DNA from 2 places in the Phytopseudomonas flavescens genome. Region 1 is predicted to be linked to the other one. Evidence: predicted binding sites of a transcription regulator. Region 1 holds the regulator's gene; the other holds the start of a gene.
The links. Region 1 encodes FliA, which starts transcription of late flagellar genes. Its sites were predicted from a motif close to CTAAAGTTTNNNNNNNNNNNGCCGNTAA; they were not measured.

Region 1 (5,824 bases):
GGCTTGCCGGCCAACGATCCGGCGCTGCGCATGCAGTTGGAGACGCTGGCGAGCCGCGGTGTCAACGCGCGCAATTACCTGGTGCTGGCGGCTACCAGCCAGGCGCAGGTGCTCAAGGCGGCCTACCACAGCTACAAGCGCTGTGGGCTGGCTGGCTGCATTCTGAGTAAACTGGACGAAGCGACCAGCATGGGCGAGGTATTGGGTCTGGCTATTAGCCACCGTCTACCGGTAGCCTATCTGGCAGATGGTCCGCGGATCCCGGACGACGTTCATGTGCCGCGCAGTCATCAGCTGGTCAGCCGTGCCGTTGGCCTGCAGGCCCCGGATGAGCCGAGCGAAGACACGATGGCCGACATGTTCGCCGGGTTGTACCAGGACCCGGCACGACGTGCAGGATGAACAGGCAGGTGTGGCGAAGTGCTGGTTGTGCTCGCCACGGCAGCGCACAATGGCCCTAAGGCTTAAAGCGAAGTTAGATAAGGTGTGTAGATAACATGGGTATGCATCCCGTACAGGTGATCGCGGTGACCGGCGGCAAAGGCGGCGTTGGCAAGACCAATGTGTCGGTGAATTTGTCGCTGGCGTTGGCGGATCTCGGTCGGCGCGTAATGCTCATGGATGCCGACCTCGGTCTGGCCAACGTCGACGTGCTGCTCGGCCTGACGGCCAAGCGCACCCTGGCCGATGTCATCGACGGCCAGTGCGAACTGCGAGACGTGGTTCTGCAGGGGCCTGGCGGCATTCGTATCGTTCCCGCGGCCTCCGGCACCCAGAGCATGGTGCAGCTCACGCCCATGCAGCACGCCGGCCTGATCCAGGCCTTCAGCGACATCAGCGACAACCTCGACGTCCTGATCGTGGATACCGCCGCCGGTATCGGCGACTCGGTGGTGAGCTTCGTGCGCGCCGCCCAGGAAGTGCTGGTGGTGGTGTGCGATGAACCCACCTCGATCACCGATGCCTACGCGCTGATCAAGCTCCTCAACCGTGACCACGGCATGAACCGTTTCCGGGTGCTCGCCAATATGGCGCACAGCCCGCAGGAAGGCCGTAATCTCTTTGCTAAGCTGACCAAGGTGACCGACCGTTTTCTGGATGTCGCGCTGCAGTACGTGGGCGCGGTGCCGTACGACGAATCGGTACGCAAGGCCGTACAGAAACAACGTGCGGTGTATGAGGCGTTCCCTCGCTCGAAGTGCGCGCTGGCGTTCAAGGCGATTGCCCAGAAGGTGGATGCGTGGCCACTGCCGGCCAATCCGCGAGGCCATCTGGAATTCTTCGTTGAGCGCCTGGTGCAACAACCGACTGCAGACACGGCTGTATGACGACAGCCTCTGGACTCCGTATGTACAGCAAGGCAACAGCACGAGATTCACAGCATCAGTTGATCGAACGTTACGCGCCGTTGGTCAAGCGCATTGCCTATCACCTGTTGGCGCGGTTGCCCGCCAACGTGCAGGTGGATGATCTGATCCAGGCCGGGATGATCGGTCTGCTCGAGGCATCGCGCAAATATGACGCCGGCAAGGGCGCCAGTTTCGAGACGTTCGCCGGCATTCGCATTCGTGGCGCCATGCTCGATGAGGTCCGCAAGGGCGACTGGGCACCGCGTTCGGTACACCGCAACAGCCGTATGGTCAGCGACGCAATCAGAAAAATCGAAGCCAGAACGGGGCGAGACGCTAAAGATCAGGAGGTTGCTGCCGAACTCCAATTGAGTCTCGAAGATTACTACGGCATTCTTGGCGACACTTTGGGCAGCCGCCTGTTCAGTTTCGACGACCTGTTGCAGGAAGGCGAAAGCGGCGGACTGCAGGAAGACACGAATTCTTTGCACCATGGGCCATCGCATGAACTGGAAGACGATCGTTTCCAGGCCGCGCTGGTGGATGCCATCAGCAACCTGCCGGAGCGTGAGCGGTTGGTGTTGTCGCTGTATTACGACGAGGAATTGAACCTCAAGGAAATCGGCGAGGTACTGGGAGTGAGTGAGTCGCGGGTCAGCCAATTGCACAGTCAGTGTGCCGCGCGTTTACGCGCGCGGTTGGTGGAATGGCGCGCATAGGGAAATTTCAGGCGCTGGACATACACAGTGGACGCAGCAAAGCCGGGCGCAATAGGTTTGCGGCGTTCCGCCAGGCCGGTTTCACGATTTATAAGCGCTTTGGAATGCCGAGGCGTTTTAGGACTGTACGGAGGTCGACTTGGACAAGAACATGAAAATCCTCATCGTCGATGATTTCTCGACGATGCGACGGATCATCAAGAACCTCTTGCGTGATCTGGGGTTCACCAACACCGCGGAGGCCGACGACGGCACCACCGCATTGCCGATGCTGCAGAGCGGTAGCTTCGACTTCCTGGTGACCGACTGGAACATGCCGGGCATGAGTGGCATCGATTTGCTGCGCGCAGTGCGTGCCGACGAGCGCCTCAAGCAGATGCCCGTGCTGATGGTTACGGCAGAAGCCAAGCGTGATCAGATCATCGAGGCCGCCCAGGCCGGTGTGAACGGCTATGTGGTCAAGCCATTCACTGCCCAGGTGCTCAAGGAAAAGATCGAGAAAATCTTCGAGCGGGTCAACGGCTGATGTCTGCCGCGAGGTTGTTATGGAACACGATGATTCAAAAGAGGCCGACCTCGAGTCGACCCTGAAAAGCAATGCCCGCCAACTGGTCAACAGCCTCGAACAAGGCAACTTTGGCGAAGCGGTACAGCTGATCAACGAACTGAACAAGGCGCGCGACCGTGGTCTTTACCACGAAGTCGGCAAGCTCACCCGTGAGCTGCACAACGCTATCGTCAATTTTCAGCTCGACCCGCGCATGCCTCACGCCAAGGAGGTCTCGCAGATCTCCGATGCGACCGAGCGGCTCAATTACGTCGTGACCATGACCGAGCGTGCAGCCAACCGCACCATGGATCTGGTCGAGCAAAGCGCGCCGCTGGTCAACGACCTGAGCAGCGAAGCCGATGCCCTGAGCGAGGATTGGGGGCGCTTCATGCGTCGTGAAATGGGCGCTGACGCGTTCCGTGAACTGGCCAAGCGCATCGAGCTGTTTCTGGCGCGCAGCCAGCGTGACAGCAGCAAGCTGTCCGGGCACCTGAACGACATTTTACTGGCGCAGGACTATCAGGACCTGACCGGGCAAGTGATCAAGCGTGTCACGCAACTGGTCACCGAGGTCGAGAGCAATCTGCTGAAACTGGTGCTGATGGCCAGTCAGGTGGACCGCTTCGCGGGTATCGATCACGACCACGAAGAGCTGCGTGCCGAGCAAAACAAACAAAAACCTGCGTCACATGGTGAAGGTCCGCAGATTCATGCCGATAAGCGTGATGACGTTGCTTCTTCCCAGGACGACGTCGACGATTTGCTGTCCAGCCTGGGATTTTAGGAGCACGTCATATGAGCTTCGGCGCCGATGAAGAAATCCTCCAGGATTTCCTGGTAGAGGCCGGCGAGATTCTCGAGCAGTTGTCCGAGCAATTGGTAGAGCTGGAAAGCCGCCCGGACGATATGAACCTGCTCAACGCGATTTTTCGGGGATTTCACACGGTAAAAGGCGGTGCCGGTTTCCTTCAGCTCAATGAGCTGGTGGAGTGCTGTCATATCGCCGAGAACGTGTTCGACATCCTGCGCAAGGGTGAGCGTCGCGTCGACTCCGAGTTGATGGACGTGGTGCTCGAGGCGCTGGATGCCGTCAATGGCATGTTCGCCGAAGTGCGCGAGCGCGCCGAGCCGACGCCTGCATCTCCCGAGCTGCTGGCCGCCCTGGCGCGTCTGGCCGAGCCGGCCAGTGCCCAGCCGGCGCCGGTTGCCGCAGTCGCTGCGCCAGTGGCTGCTGCTGTCGCCGAGCCGGTGACAGCCGAAGCCTCGTCGGATATCACCGACAGCGAGTTCGAGCAGTTGCTCGACGCCCTGGGTGACGAGCCGCAGCCGCAAGCCAGCGCCTCTGATGATGAAATCAGCGATGACGAATTCGAGTCGCTGCTCGACCAGTTGCATGGCAAAGGCCAGTTCGCAGCGCCAGCAGCGGCTGCTGTCCAGGCGCCAGCGCCTGTGCCTGCTCTGGCCAGCGCTGCGAACAGCGCCAGCGGCGATGACATCACCGATGACGAATTCGAAGCCTTGCTCGACCAATTGCATGGCAAGGGCCAGTTCGTGGCTCCTGCGGTGGAAGCGCCGGCACCGGCTGCTCCTGCCGTATCCGCCAGCTCCGCGGCGCAGAGCGACGAAATCACCGATGATGAGTTCGAAGCGCTGCTCGATCAGTTGCATGGCAAAGGCAAGTTCGTCGAGCCGACACCGGTCGCTCCCGCTGCTCCCGCTGCTGCCGCTCCTGCTCCCGCAGCCGCTGCGGCCCCTGCGCCGAAGCCGGTAGCCAAACCCGCTGCGCCGGTAGCTGCCAAGGCTACGCCGGCACCTGCACCAGCACCTGCGGCCAAGGCAGAGCCGGCCAAGGCACCGGCTGCGCCGGCCGCCGCTGCTGCACCAGCCAGTGAAGCGGAAACCACCGTGCGGGTCGACACCGCGCGTCTGGACGAAATCATGAACATGGTCGGCGAGCTGGTGCTGGTGCGTAACCGCCTGGTGCGCCTGGGGCTCAACAGCGGCGACGAGGCCATGTCCAAGGCCGTGTCCAACCTAGACGTGGTCACCGCGGATCTGCAGACGTCGGTCATGAAGACCCGCATGCAGCCGATCAAGAAGGTCTTCGGGCGCTTCCCGCGCCTGGTTCGCGACCTGGCTCGCCAGTTGAAGAAAGAGATCAATCTGGAGCTGGTCGGTGAAGAGACCGATCTCGACAAGAACCTCGTCGAAGCCCTGGCCGACCCGTTGGTCCACTTGGTGCGCAACGCGGTCGACCACGGCGTGGAAAGCCCGGAAGAGCGCGAGGCCGCTGGCAAGTCGCGTACCGGTCGCGTGGTGCTGTCCGCCGAGCAGGAAGGTGACCACATCCTGCTGATGATCACCGATGACGGCAAGGGTATGGATGCCGACGTGCTGCGCAGCAAGGCCGTGGAAAAGGGCCTGCTGGACAAGGACGCCGCCGATCGCCTGACCGATCTGGAATGCTACAACCTGATCTTCGCCCCCGGTTTCTCGACCAAGACCGAGATTTCCGACGTGTCCGGCCGTGGCGTCGGCATGGACGTGGTGAAGACCAAGATTTCCCAGCTCAACGGCACGGTCAACGTGTTCTCGCAGAAAGGCCAGGGTTCGAAGATCGTCATCAAGGTGCCACTGACCCTGGCGATCATGCCAACGCTGATGGTGATGCTCGGCAACCAGGCGTTCGCCTTCCCGCTGGTCAACGTCAACGAGATCTTCCATCTCGACCTGTCGCGCACCAACGTGGTCGACGGCCAGGAAGTGGTGATCGTGCGCGACAAGGCATTGCCGCTGTTCTATCTCAAGCGCTGGCTGGTCAGCAAGGCTGCCCACGAAGAGCAAGGCGAAGGCCATGTGGTGATTCTCACCGTCGGCAATCAGCGTATCGGCTTCGTCGTCGATCAACTGGTCGGCCAGGAAGAGGTGGTGATCAAGCCGTTGGGCAAGATGCTGCAAGGCACGCCTGGCATGTCGGGTGCGACCATCACCGGCGACGGGCGCATCGCCCTGATTCTCGACGTGCCAAGCATGCTCAAACGCTACGCACGGCGTATCTGATCGTCCGCGGCGCGGCCTCTGCCGTGCCGCTTAGGAGTGTTTATGGTTGTCAAGGTACTGGTGGTCGACGACTCCGGCTTCTTCCGCCGCAGGGTTTCGGAGATCCTCTCGTCCGATCCCAACATCACCGTGGTCGGCACGGCCAC
Region 2 (5,824 bases), 1.7 Mb from region 1:
AAAAGTCACGGTGCCAGCGCCGATGTACTGGCGGGTACCGTCGTACAGCTGCATGGTCGAGGCATGCCCGGAAAAACCGCGAGCCGACAGCGCGGTGCCACCGTTGCCGGGCGTACCGATCGTGGTGATGCCCGGTGTGCGGGTCACGGCGTCCTGTACGGTGAGGTTATTGCGGCCACGCACTTGCGCACCGCTGAGGCTGCTGGTGCTTGCCGGCGTTTTCAGTGGGGTGAGCCCCAGGCGCGAACCGGAGGTGGTTGGCGTGTGCAGATCAGGCGGCTGCGACGACTCGTCGGCTGTGCCGGTGATCGCCGTCGACGGCAAGGCCAAGGGCTCGTCCGACTCGGCGGCCTGCACGGGCATGGCGAACAGCACGCAGGGCACCAGGCCCACGCGCAGGGATTTGCCCGACAGGGCATAGAACAGAGAAGATCGGGACATGTCGTTCCACTCGAAACAGGAATGAATGAATCCCGGAGGGAACAACGCATAGGGAATCGCAGGCGTACGAAGCCCACGGAAACCGGCCTGCGCCCGCCCACCGCGGGTTTGCCAAACTGAAGTTTCGGGCCGGTCTCCGGGCTCGCGAGGGTCATGAAGCATTCACCTTCCCATGCCGTGGCACAGTGGTCATTCGAATGCTTCGCTCGCATACCGTTGCGGGGGCAGCGCCGGACTGATCATGTTCATGACGAACCGGCTTCCCGTTTCACCCCATGCACGGCGGCATGGGACACCTGAAACTGGCGCGCATCTGACCATCCAAGCGTCGAGCCGTCAATCATCGCCATGCAGTTGCCGCGATCCGTGCACCAAGGCATCGCCTGCTGGGATAACATCGCCCGACTCGGGTTGGCCAGGAAACACAGGATGCAGCGAGACGATGATCGAGCGACCGGCAGGCGCTCCTCTAGTGCCCCAAGCAAGCCGCCGACGCTGGCGGACGTGGCCAAGGTCGCCGGGGTTTCGCCGATCACCGTGTCGCGTACGCTCAACCAGCCGGAGATCGTCCGCCCCGAACTGCGCGAAAAGGTCTTTCGAGCCGTGCACAAGACCGGCTACGTGCCGGCCATGCTCACTGGCGTGGCCGAACAGCGCAGCCGGCTGATTTCCCTGCTGGTGCCCACGGTTGCCAACTCGATCTTCTCGGACACGGTGCAGGCACTGATCGACACCCTCACCGAAGCCGGCCACGAGACGCTGATCGGCCTGACCAACTACAGCGCCGAACGCGAAGAGCAGTTGCTCGACGCCATCCTGCGGCGCCGTCCCGATGGCATCGTGCTGACCGGCACCCTGCACACCAAGGCCAGCCGCACACGCCTGTCGCGTTCGGGCATTCCCATCGTCGAGTCCTGGGATCTCGCGCCGCGGCCGCTGGACATGCTGGTGGGTTTCTCCCACGAGGCGGTCGGAGTGGCCACCGCGCGCTACCTGACGGGCAAGGGCTATCGACGTTTCGCCGTGGTGACCCTGGATGACCCCCGCGGCCACCGCCGCTGCGAAAGCCTGATCGGCGAACTGGCGAGCCAGGGCATTGCCGAGGTGCCTCGCGTGGTGTTGCCGCCACCGGCCACGGTGAACCTCGGGCGCGAAGGCCTGCAGCGCCTGCTGGCCGGTGGCGAGCGCCCCGATGTGGTGGTGTGCAGTTCCGATACCCTGGCCCACGGCATACTCGAGGAAGCCACCGAGCTGGGCATTCGCGTGCCGCAGGATCTGGCCGTGATGGGCTTTGGTGATCTGAGCAGCGCCGCGCACCTGCACCCCGCCCTCTCCACCGTGTGCATCAACGGCGCGGACATCGGCGTGCAGGCCGCCCGCGCGCTGGTGCAACGCCTCGATCACCCCCATGAAGAGCCGGTGAAAGTACGCATCGATACCGGCTTTAGCATTGTTGAACGGCAAAGTGCGTGAGAGTCGACTCACATATCCAGCACCTAATTCACTCGGCTTTGGCTGTTTAGTGGCGAAAGCGGACCTTCGATTTGGTGGGCTAAAGCCCACCCTACAGCCGCGCATCTAACCGTAGGGTGGGCTTCAGCCCACCAATTGGCGCCCGACTACGAACGGCCGCTATCGCCTTGAAGCAGCCCTGAAGCTCTGCCCATTCCCTTGAATGATTACCTAATCAGCTTAACGTCCGGATTCACGTCAGTGATTTGAACCACCTGGCGGCACCAACAAAAACGTCAAGCGAGGTAATCAATGTGAGCGAACAACCCCTTTCCCAAGGCTGTGCAGACCAGGATCAGATCGCCTGGATTCGTATCGCTTCAGTTTTCCTGCCCCTGGCCAACCCGATCAGCGACGCCAAGGTGCTGACCGGACGGCAAAAGCCGATGACCGAGATCGCCATGCTGTTCGTGGAGATCGAAAGCAAGGATGGCCATCGCGGCCTTGGCTTCAGTTATTCGAAACGCGCGGGCGGCCCCGGCCAGTTCGCCCATGCCCAAGAAATCGCCCCGGCACTGATCGGCGAAAACCCCAGCGATATCCAGAAGCTCTGGACCAAGCTGTGCTGGGCCGGCGCTTCGGTCGGCCGCAGCGGTCTGTCGACCCAGGCCATCGGGGCCTTCGACGTCGCCCTGTGGGACATGAAGGCCAAGCGTGCCGGTCTGTCTCTGGCACGCCTGCTGGGCGCTCAGCGCGACTCGGTGCGCTGCTACAACACCTCCGGCGGCTTCCTGCACACGCCCCTCGACCAGTTGATGAAGAACACCGACCTGAGCCGTGAAAAAGGCATCGGTGGCATCAAGCTCAAGGTCGGCCAACCCAACTCGGCCATCGATATCGAGCGCGTCAGCACCGTACGCCGCCACCTGGGCGACGACTTCCCGCTGATGGTCGACGCCAACCAGCAATGGGATCGCCCGACCGCCCAACGCATGTGTCGCCAGTTCGAAGCCTACAACCTGGTGTGGATCGAAGAGCCGCTGGACTGCTATGACGCCGAAGGCCACGCGGCCCTGGCGGCGGCTTTCGATACGCCGATCGCCACCGGAGAGATGCTCACCAGCGTCGCCGAGCACGCCGAGTTCATCAAGACCCGTGGCGCCGACTACCTGATGCCGGACGCGCCTCGAGTTGGCGGTATCAGCCCATTCCTGAAAATCGCCTCGATGGCCGAACAGGCGGGCTTGATGCTGGCCCCGCATTTCGCCATGGAGCTGCACGTGCACCTTGCCGCGACCTACCCCACCGAGCCCTGGGTCGAGCACTTCGAATGGCTGGAGCCGCTGTTCAACGAGCGCCTGGAAACCCGCGACGGACGCATGCTGGTCCCGACCCGCCCGGGTCTCGGCCTGTCGCTCAGCGACCGGGTCGCCGGCTGGACCGCCCAGGAAGTGGAGATCGGCCAGCGCCGCTAACCCACCCGACGCCGTCACGGCCATGAAGGGTGGAGCGGAGCACGTCGCTGACGCTGTCTTCATCCACCGCTACGGTCAGCTGTATGTAGGGTGGATGACGCTCTTTTCATCCACCACTGCGTTTGGCGATTGGTGGATGGGTCGGGCCGCGCAGGCAAGCGTCGGCTACGCGCCCCGGCCCACCCTTGCAATGCAATCGCCAATCAGCAGCTACAATCGTCGATGGTGGCACTTTAACTGCCTGAGTCGGGGCACTAAACTGCGCGCCCTTCGCGCGGACAACTCCCTTGGATTAAGCGCGTAACGTCGCCGAAAGCTGCGCTGGCCATTAAAGCTTCCGCGCTGCCGGTCGAATAAAAGGAAACCCAAGGATATTTCTTAGCCAGGAGCTGCGGCATGCAGTCGTTGAAGTCGCTGTACGATTCGATCGAGATGCACTTTTTCGATACCTTGACCAAGAAGCTGTCCAGCCTTTTTCTGCTGGTGGTGGTCAGTGGCCTGCTGTTCTGGGTGGCCATCAGCCTGCGTGCCGACATCCTTCAGCAACTGCATGCCGCGCAGATCGATGCCGCCTTGCTGAGCCGCGTCGAAGCCAAGCTCGACACTCTGGGCAACGCACTGTTGCTCAGTGCGCTGTTCACCCTGGGCATGGTCAGCTTCATGGTCTGGTACTTCCGCCACCTGATCGTGCGCCCGGTCGACAACATGACCCGCGCCCTGGAAGAGATCGCCAACGGCGAAGGTGACCTGTCCCGCGATCTGCCCCTGCTGACCCACGATGAAATCCGCACCCTGGCCAGTACCTGCAACCGCTTTCTGGCCAAGCAACGCGAGATCATCAGCAACGTGCAGGCACTCACCGTGCAGATCGCCGTGGAGTCCGCCCGCTCGTTGAAGAACATCAGCGATTCCAGCGAGAGCGCCACCCACCAGGCGCGCTTCGCCAATGAAGTGATGAGCGAGAGCAACAGCGCCGTCGGCCGCATCGAAGAAGTGTCGCAACAGACCCAGGCGATCTCCGGCACCACCGCACAGAACCTCAGCATGGCGCGCGACTCCTACGCCGAACTGCTGGAGGTGACCGGCAACATCGGCGCCATCTCCAATAGCCTCAACGAATTCGGCACCCTGGTTTCCGCCCTCAACGAGCGCTCGTCGAACATCAAGTCCATCGTCGGGCTGATCCAGCAGATCTCCTCGCAGACCAACCTGCTGGCCCTCAACGCGGCCATCGAAGCCGCCCGCGCCGGAGAAAGCGGCCGTGGTTTCGCCGTGGTGGCCGACGAGGTACGCACCCTGGCGCAGAACGTCAGCCGCGCCACTGGCGACATCTCGCAGAACATCGACGCCATGCTCAAGGAAGTGGGTTCGACCCACGAGCAGACCGCACTGATCAGCACCAGTGCCCGGGAAACCCAGGTGGTGGTCGAACGCGCCACTGGCCATTTCGAAAGCATGATCGTCGACTTCGAATCCACCAACGGCAAGCTCGCGGAAATCGCCGAGCACATCCAGCAGGTGGCCGATGCCAACACCGGCATCAACGAGCGGGTCACGCAGATCCATGCCGACAGCCAGGCCATCGACGAGCGCATGCAGCGCTCCGCCACCGCCACCCGTGATCTGTCCGGGGTGGCCGAGCGGGTGCAGACCTTGCTGGGTCGTTTCGTGCTGGGCCAGGGTGAGCTGGATGCTGCCATCACCCGCGCCAGCCAGTGCCGCGACATCCTGCAGGTTCGCCTGGCCGCGCTGCAGCGCGAAGGCGTCAACCTGTTCGACCAGAACTACCGGTTGATTGCCAACACCGACCCCAAGCAGTACATGACCGGCTACACCGAGCGCTTCGCGCAGATCTGCCAGGAAGAGATCGACAAGCTGACCAAGGGTACGGCCGGCGGCATCGTCACCTTCATCGTCGACAGCAAGGGCTACTGCCCGGTGAACAACAGCTGGGTATCGAAAGCGCCGACCGGCAATCGCGCCGTCGACCTGCCGGTGTGCCGCAACAAGCGCATGTTCTCCGACCCGGTGGGCCTGCGCGCCGCGACCAACACCCAGCGCTTCCTGCTACAGACCTACCTGCGCGACACCGGCGAGATCATGACCGAGATCGACGTGCCGTTCATCTTCGACGGCCGCCATTGGGGCAACATGCGCATGGGCTTCGATGCGTCGCGGCTGCTGGGCAAATCCTGAAGCCGCTAGCGGCCGGCTGAGCGCGCGTCGCGCGCCTGTTGCTCAGCATCTCGTTCGTGCAGCTCCTTACGCAGTTGCATGACGAACCGGGACAGATCACGGGATGTCGACAGGCTGCTGCGCGGCACGCCGATGATCCTCACCAGTACCTCACCGCTCGCCGGCTCGCTGATCTGCACCACCAGCGAATCATCGTGACTGACGCTGCAGCGGCAGATCTTGGGTAGAAACGCCGTTTCGATGATCCGCCGCAATTCGAG

Region 2: the regulator FliA is predicted to act here: its motif matches at 3,697-3,724, upstream of FHR27_RS02390 (methyl-accepting chemotaxis protein).

Annotation. Positions count from the first base shown of each region.
Region 1 covers NZ_JACBYV010000001.1:2,238,486-2,244,309, reverse strand. Annotated here, with positions in the region: gene flhF (flagellar biosynthesis protein FlhF) at 1-402, shown strand, start outside; gene fleN (flagellar synthesis regulator FleN) at 498-1,328, shown strand; gene fliA (RNA polymerase sigma factor FliA) at 1,325-2,068, shown strand; gene FHR27_RS09840 (chemotaxis response regulator CheY) at 2,220-2,594, shown strand; gene FHR27_RS09835 (protein phosphatase CheZ) at 2,614-3,402, shown strand; gene FHR27_RS09830 (chemotaxis protein CheA) at 3,414-5,678, shown strand; gene FHR27_RS09825 (protein-glutamate methylesterase/protein-glutamine glutaminase) at 5,721-5,824, shown strand, end outside.
Region 2 covers NZ_JACBYV010000001.1:564,298-570,121, reverse strand. Annotated here, with positions in the region: gene FHR27_RS02405 (TonB-dependent receptor) at 1-441, opposite strand, end outside; cobalamin riboswitch at 552-756, opposite strand; gene FHR27_RS02400 (LacI family DNA-binding transcriptional regulator) at 871-1,914, shown strand; gene FHR27_RS02395 (L-talarate/galactarate dehydratase) at 2,208-3,368, shown strand; gene FHR27_RS02390 (methyl-accepting chemotaxis protein) at 3,765-5,564, shown strand; gene FHR27_RS02385 (DUF1652 domain-containing protein) at 5,570-5,824, opposite strand, start outside.